Regions from separate parts of the Pseudomonas sp. 1152_12 genome, predicted to be linked through region 2. Evidence: predicted binding sites of a transcription regulator. Region 2 holds the regulator's gene; the other holds the start of a gene.
What was found. The regulator sigma-54, encoded in region 2, starts transcription at its own class of promoters, with help from an activator protein. The targets are predictions, from matches to a motif close to ANTGGCATNNANNTTGCTNT.
Positions count from the first base shown of each region.

Region 1: FW764_RS03245 (circularly permuted type 2 ATP-grasp protein) is a predicted target of sigma-54. The motif match lies at 1,523-1,542, and genes of this name have one in related genera.

Region 1 is NZ_VXCW01000002.1:118,542-121,953, forward strand. Features, by position in the region: gene FW764_RS03230 (START domain-containing protein) at 1-257, shown strand, start outside; gene FW764_RS03235 (hypothetical protein) at 361-597, shown strand; gene FW764_RS03240 (ribonuclease E inhibitor RraB) at 811-1,152, shown strand; gene FW764_RS03245 (circularly permuted type 2 ATP-grasp protein) at 1,575-2,984, shown strand; gene FW764_RS03250 (alpha-E domain-containing protein) at 2,989-3,412, shown strand, end outside.
Region 2 is NZ_VXCW01000007.1:111,046-114,457, reverse strand. Features, by position in the region: gene rapZ (RNase adapter RapZ) at 1-10, opposite strand, end outside; gene ptsN (PTS IIA-like nitrogen regulatory protein PtsN) at 13-477, opposite strand; gene hpf (ribosome hibernation-promoting factor, HPF/YfiA family) at 490-795, opposite strand; gene FW764_RS14955 (RNA polymerase factor sigma-54) at 871-2,367, opposite strand; gene lptB (LPS export ABC transporter ATP-binding protein) at 2,551-3,276, opposite strand; gene lptA (lipopolysaccharide transport periplasmic protein LptA) at 3,276-3,412, opposite strand, start outside.

The DNA of each region.
Region 1 (3,412 bases), on a different contig from region 2:
CCAAGGCCGCCGATGGCAGCGTGACGCGCAAACTGCTGGAAGTGCCGACCTACCAGCCGGAAGTCAAAGGTTACGTGCGAGTGGCCCAGGTAGACGGTTATTGGAAACTGGTGCCCAAAGGCGACAACCAGACCGAAGTGACCTACCAGGTGCACACCGAGCCAGGCGGCAGCGTGCCATCGTGGCTGGCCAACAAGTTTGTGGTGGACGCGCCGTTCAACACCTTGAAAGCCTTGAAAGAACACGCTGAAAAATAAGCGCAGTTGATCCGGTGCCTCCGGACATGAGTGGAACGTTTGCCGAGCCCTCAAGGTCCAGATAGTTGTAAGCCCACACACGGGTTTTATCGAGGAGGCACCGATGCAAAAGTGGCAGATTACCTTCGTTGATGATCACGGCGTAAAGTCCGCCGAGCAGTTCAGCTGCGACCAGAAGCCCAGCCTCGAAGATGCGGCGCACATGATTCGCAACAAGCTGGTGCCCGTGGCGGCCGAACTTGACCTCAATGACCTGGAAGGCCGCAAACCCGAGCCTACGGTCAAAATTCTGAAAGACCAGAACAGCATTCAAATCCTCGACATATCGCCTGCCGCCTGAACATTCCTGGTATGCCCTTCAAGCGCCTCTGGTGGAGGTGATAGCTTCGCGCTACTCTGCAAGTGAGATCAGCGAATGAATCGCTAAGGTCTGGTCTTGTCAGCTACATGCTTGTTTTCCCACGGTGTCGTTAATGCCGTAGCACCGGCGCCAGCAAGGCGCGGTCTTCGGGAAGCACGGAAAGTCTATCCATCGGTTTGAGGAGGACGTTTCATGAGCACAGCCTATCAAGAAGACATCAGCACCAACGTACTGCGCCGCATGAAAGAGGGCGGCTTTGACTTTTCACGTTTTCACCCCATTGAGTTCTACGCCATATTCCCGGATGAGGAACGGGCGCGCAGGGCTGCGGGTCGATTTCGTGGGGAATCCCTGAATGCCCAGGTCAGCGCGCGCGATGACGGCGCCTGGTACCTGGAACTGAGCAAAATCATGTTCGCAACCTACGACGGCATAGGAGACTTCGAGCAAGACTTTGAAGCGGTGGTCGAGCCTTTGGGTGGGATCATCGAGGGATGGGGCGTCAAGCAGGAGGTGCGTGGGTTACCGATGTAATTCACTGCACAGAGCAGAATGAGAAACGCAGCGTATCGGCTGACCTTTGGGTCGGCCGATTTTGTTTGTGCGCCAGGAAAACGCTCGGAGCTTGCAGCGTGTTTTCTCGCACCCAAAAAAAGCCACCCAAAGAGGGTGGCCTAAAGGGAAGAGCGGTTCGCTGAAGATGTAGGAAGTGTCCTGTTCAGCCGATGGGGGTGATTATCCTCAGGCGTGGCCAGGCAGTGAAATCAACTCTGACTATGCTGTTGATAGTCAGAGCCCGCATTGTGATGAAGCGCGGCACACGGCGGCGGGCATTATGCGCACCAGGACGGTGCGTATAGATCAGGATGGTAATTCAACTCACTGATTTTTAAGTTTTTATGCCGATGGCACGGGCTTTGCGACAGTTCAAGTGCCCGGGTGACAAGGAGTACGGCATGACCCGCACTTATTACGATGAAATGTACGACGGGGCAGGGCAGATCCGCCCCCATTACCGCGAGTTCGCCCGCTGGTTGGCCGAAACCCCGGCCGAACTGCTGGCTCAGCGCCGGCGCGAAGCCGATTTGCTGTTCCACCGCGCCGGGATCACTTTTACCCTTTACGGGGACGAGCAGGGCACCGAACGCCTGATTCCGTTCGACACCATCCCGCGCAGCATTCCGGCGAGCGAGTGGCGGATTGTGGAGCGCGGCTGCATCCAACGGGTCAAGGCGCTGAACATGTTTCTCGCCGACCTGTACCACGAGCAACGCATCATCAAGGCCGGGATCATTCCCGCCGAACAGGTGCTGGCCAACGAACAATACCAACTGGCCATGCAGGGCCTGAACCTGCACCGTGATCTGTATTCCCACATCTCCGGAGTCGACCTCGTACGCGATGGGGACGGCACCTACTACGTGCTCGAAGACAACTTGCGCACGCCCAGCGGCGTCAGCTATATGCTCGAAGACCGCAAGATGATGATGCGCATGTTCCCCGAACTGTTCGCTGCCCAGCGCATAGCGCCAATCGACCACTACCCCAACCTGCTGCTCGACACTCTCAAAAGCGCAAGCCCGCTCGATAACCCCAGCGTGGTGGTGCTGACGCCGGGGCGCTTTAACAGCGCATTTTTCGAGCATGCCTTTCTGGCCAGGGAGATGGGCGTGGAACTGGTGGAAGGCGCCGACCTGTTCGTGCGTGATGATCGCGTGTTCATGCGCACCACCGACGGGCCCAAGGCGGTCGATGTGATCTACCGTCGCCTCGACGACGCGTTCCTCGACCCGCTGGCCTTCAACCCGGACTCCATGCTCGGCGTGCCTGGCCTGCTGGCGGCGTATCGCTCGGGTAATGTGGTGCTGGCCAACGCGATTGGCACCGGGGTGGCGGATGACAAATCGGTGTACCCCTTCGTCACCGAAATGATCCGTTTTTACTTGGATGAAGCGCCGATCCTGCAGAACGTGCCCACGTTCCAATGCCGCAAGCCCGATGAACTGTCCCATGTGCTGGCCAACCTGCCAGACCTGGTGGTCAAGGAAACCCAAGGTTCCGGCGGCTACGGCATGCTGGTCGGTCCAGCGTCCACCCACGCGGAGATCGAAGCCTTTCGCGCCCGTATCAAGGCCAAGCCCCATGCCTATATCGCCCAGCCGACCCTGTGTTTATCCACTTGCCCGACGTTCGTCGAAAACGGCATCGCACCGCGTCATATCGACCTGCGGCCGTTCGTGTTGTCCGGCAAAGAAACCCGCGTAGTCCCCGGCGGTTTGACCCGCGTGGCCCTGCGCGAAGGTTCGCTGGTGGTCAATTCGTCCCAGGGGGGCGGCACCAAAGACACTTGGGTGGTGGAGGATTGATGCCATGTTGAGTCGAACTGCCTCGGATCTGTACTGGATGTCGCGCTACCTGGAACGCGCGGAAAACCTCGCGCGCATGCTTGATGTCAGCTATTCGCTGTCGCTGATGCCCCAGGATGGGCGCGGTGATGGCCTGCACGAGTTGGCCATGCCGTTGCTGATCACCGGCACCCTTGAGGATTACCATGCGCGTCACGGCGAACTGCACGCCGAGCGTCTGCTGCACTTCTTTGCGCTGGACGCGGCCAACCCGGCGAGCATCTACAGTTGCCTCGGCGCCGCGCGGGCCAGCGCCCATGCGGTGCGTGGGCGAATTACCGCCGACATGTGGGAAAACATCAACGCCACGTGGCTGGATATTCGCGATATCGCCCAGCAAGGGCTCAGCCGCTATGGCATGAGCCGGTTCTGTGAGTGGGTCAAGGAAC
Region 2 (3,412 bases):
TCAAACGCATGATTACTGCCCGTTTTGTTCATCCAAGACAACCTGATAGAGCGCCTCGTTGGTGCTGGCACTGCGCAGTTTGTCGCGTACTTCCTTGCGGTCGAGCATGCTGGCGATCTGCCGGAGCAGTTCCAGGTGTGCATCGGTGGCGGCTTGCGGGACCAGCAGAACGAACAGCAGGTCGACCGGTGCGCCGTCGATGGCGTCGAAATCAATTGGGGCATCGAGGTGCAGCAGGGCGCTCACTGGTGCTTCACAGCCTTGCAGGCGGCAGTGAGGAATCGCGATACCGTTGCCAAAACCGGTGGAACCGAGTTTTTCACGGGCGATAAGTGCCTCATACACGGCTTGCGTATCCAGGTCGGGCACTTCGCGGCCGATCAGGTTGGCAATTTGTTCGAGGGCGCGCTTTTTACTGCCACCCGGCACGTTCACAAGGGAGCGGCCGGGGGTCAGGATGGTTTCAAGTCGGATCATGGGTGGGGAGTGTTAGCGGCCTGTGCCCTGAAGAAGGCTCTGCTGCTTTTCCTTATGCTTTTTGATTTGGCGATCCAGCTTGTCGGTCAGGTCGTCAATGGCGGCATACATATCTGAATGCTCAGCATTGGCGACTACTTCCCCGCCGGGTATACGCAAGGTGGCTTCGATTTTCTGCTTCAGCTTTTCGACAGTCATGATGACTTGCACATTGGTGATCTTGTCGAAATGCCCCTCAATTCTTTTGAGCTTTTCGCCTATATAGGCGCGCAGCGGTTCGGTCACTTCCAGTTGGTGTCCACTGATATTGACTTGCATACAGCTTCTCCTTCGTTGCCAGTGCATAAAGCGGCGGGTAGGAATACCCGCCACTGGAACGCTATGGCCCGCCCGTCACATCAAACGCTTACGCTCGCTGGAAGGCGCGATCCCGAGGGACTCGCGGTACTTGGCGACGGTTCGACGGGCGACCTGAATGCCTTGTGCCTCCAGTAAACCAGCGATCTTACTGTCACTCAATGGCTTTTTCTGATTTTCCGCAGCAACCAGTTTTTTGATGATCGCGCGGATCGCTGTGGACGAGCATTCGCCGCCTTCGGAGGTGCTGACGTGGCTGGAGAAAAAGTATTTCAACTCATAAATACCCCGCGGGGTATGCATGAATTTCTGCGTGGTCACCCGGGAAATCGTCGACTCGTGCATGCCCACCGCCTCGGCTATGTCATGCAGCACCAGCGGTTTCATCGCCTCGTCGCCATACTCCAGGAAGCCACGCTGGTGCTCGACGATCTGGGTGGCTACCTTCATCAGGGTTTCGTTGCGGCTTTGCAGGCTCTTGATGAACCAGCGAGCTTCCTGCAGTTGGTTGCGCATGAATGTGTTGTCTGCGCTGGTGTCGGCGCGGCGCACAAAACCTGCATATTGCGGGTTGACCCGCAGGCGTGGCACTGACTCCTGGTTCAGTTCAACCAGCCAGCGTTCGTTATCCTTACGCACGATCACATCGGGAATGACGTACTCGGCTTCGCTGGACTCGATCTGAGAACCCGGGCGAGGGTTGAGGCTTTGAACCAGCTCGATGACCTGACGCAGGTCGTCTTCCTTGAGTTTCATGCGGCGCATCAACTGGCTGTAGTCGCGGCTGCCTAGCAGGTCGATGTAGTCGGTAACCAGGCGCTGGGCCTCAGCGAGCCAAGGGGTCTTGGCGGGCAGTTGGCGCAGTTGCAGCCGCAGGCATTCGCTTAAGGTGCGCGCGCCAATGCCGGCCGGCTCGAACTGCTGGATACGGTGCAGGACGGCTTCGATCTCGTCCAGTTCGATGTCCAGTTCCGGGTCGAAGGCCTCGAGGATTTCATCAAGGGTTTCGTCCAGGTAGCCCTGGTTATTGATGCAGTCGATCAGGGTGACGGCGATCAGGCGATCGGTGTCGGACATCGGTGCCAGGTTCAGTTGCCACAGCAAATGGCTTTGCAGGCTCTCGCCAGCGGATGTGCGGGTGGTGAAATCCCACTCGTCATCATCATTATTGCTCGGCAGGCTGCTTGCGCTGGTCTGGTAAACGTCTTCCCACGCGGTGTCCACGGGAAGCTCGTTTGGAATGCGTTCGTTCCAATCGCCTTCCTCAAGGTTATCCACCGTAGGGGCAGTTTCCTGGTAGGAGGGTTCCTGCACGTCGGAATTGGGTTTTTGCTCGATGTTATCGGCCAGCGGGTCTGCATTATCGAAGTCTTCGCCTTCTTCTTGGCGTTCGAGCATCGGATTGGACTCCAGAGCCTCCTGGATTTCCTGTTGCAGGTCCAGGGTCGACAATTGGAGCAGGCGGATGGCCTGTTGCAGCTGCGGTGTCATCGTCAGCTGCTGGCCCATTCTCAGGACTAGCGATGGTTTCATGGCAGGGGCTTAACACCTTATTCGCCGGCGCAATGCGCCATCCACGACAGGGCGCGTGAGCGCCAAACATAAGCAAATTATATGCCTGATGTCGGGGGCTTTGCCTAGAGCGCGGTAACAATAAAAAAAAGAGGTTTTTATTGACTACCGCGCGTCTTGGCGTATGGCCAGACACCGCAGTGCTTACAGGCGGAACTCGTGGCCCAGGTACACTTCCTTGACCAGCTCGTTGGCCAGGATGGTGGCGGAATCGCCTTCGGCGATCAGTTGACCATCGTTGACGATATAAGCCGTTTCACAGATATCGAGCGTCTCACGGACGTTGTGGTCGGTGATCAATACACCGATGCCCTTGGCCTTGAGGTGGTGAATGATCTGCTTGATATCGCCGACCGAAATTGGGTCGACGCCGGCAAACGGTTCATCCAGCAGGATGAACTTCGGCGCGGTAGCCAGGGCGCGGGCGATTTCAACACGACGACGCTCACCACCGGACAAGCTCATGCCGAGGTTGTCGCGAATGTGGTTGATGTGGAATTCCTGCAGCAAGCTTTCCAGCTCTTTGCGGCGGCCGTCACGGTCGAGTTCCTTGCGGGTCTCGAGGATCGCCATGATGTTGTCGGCAACCGACAGTTTGCGGAAGATCGACGCTTCCTGGGGAAGATAGCCGATACCTGCGCGTGCACGACCGTGCATGGGCTGGTGGCTGACATCCAGGTCGTCAATCAGCACGCGCCCCTGATCCGCCTGAACCAGCCCGACGATCATATAGAAGCATGTGGTCTTGCCGGCACCGTTTGGGCCAAGCAAGCCGACGATCTGGCCACTGTCGATCGACAGGCTCACGTCGCGCACGACCTGGCGGCTTTTATAGGCCTTGGCCAGATGCTGGGCTTTCAGGGTTGCCATCAGTTCGCCTTCTTCGCAGGTGCAGGTTGGGCGGTGCCGTCTTTCTTCTTCGGTTGGATAACCATGTCGATACGCGGGCGAGGTGCGGTGACCTTGTTGCCATTGGCACGGCCAGCCTGAGCGATCTGCTTCACAG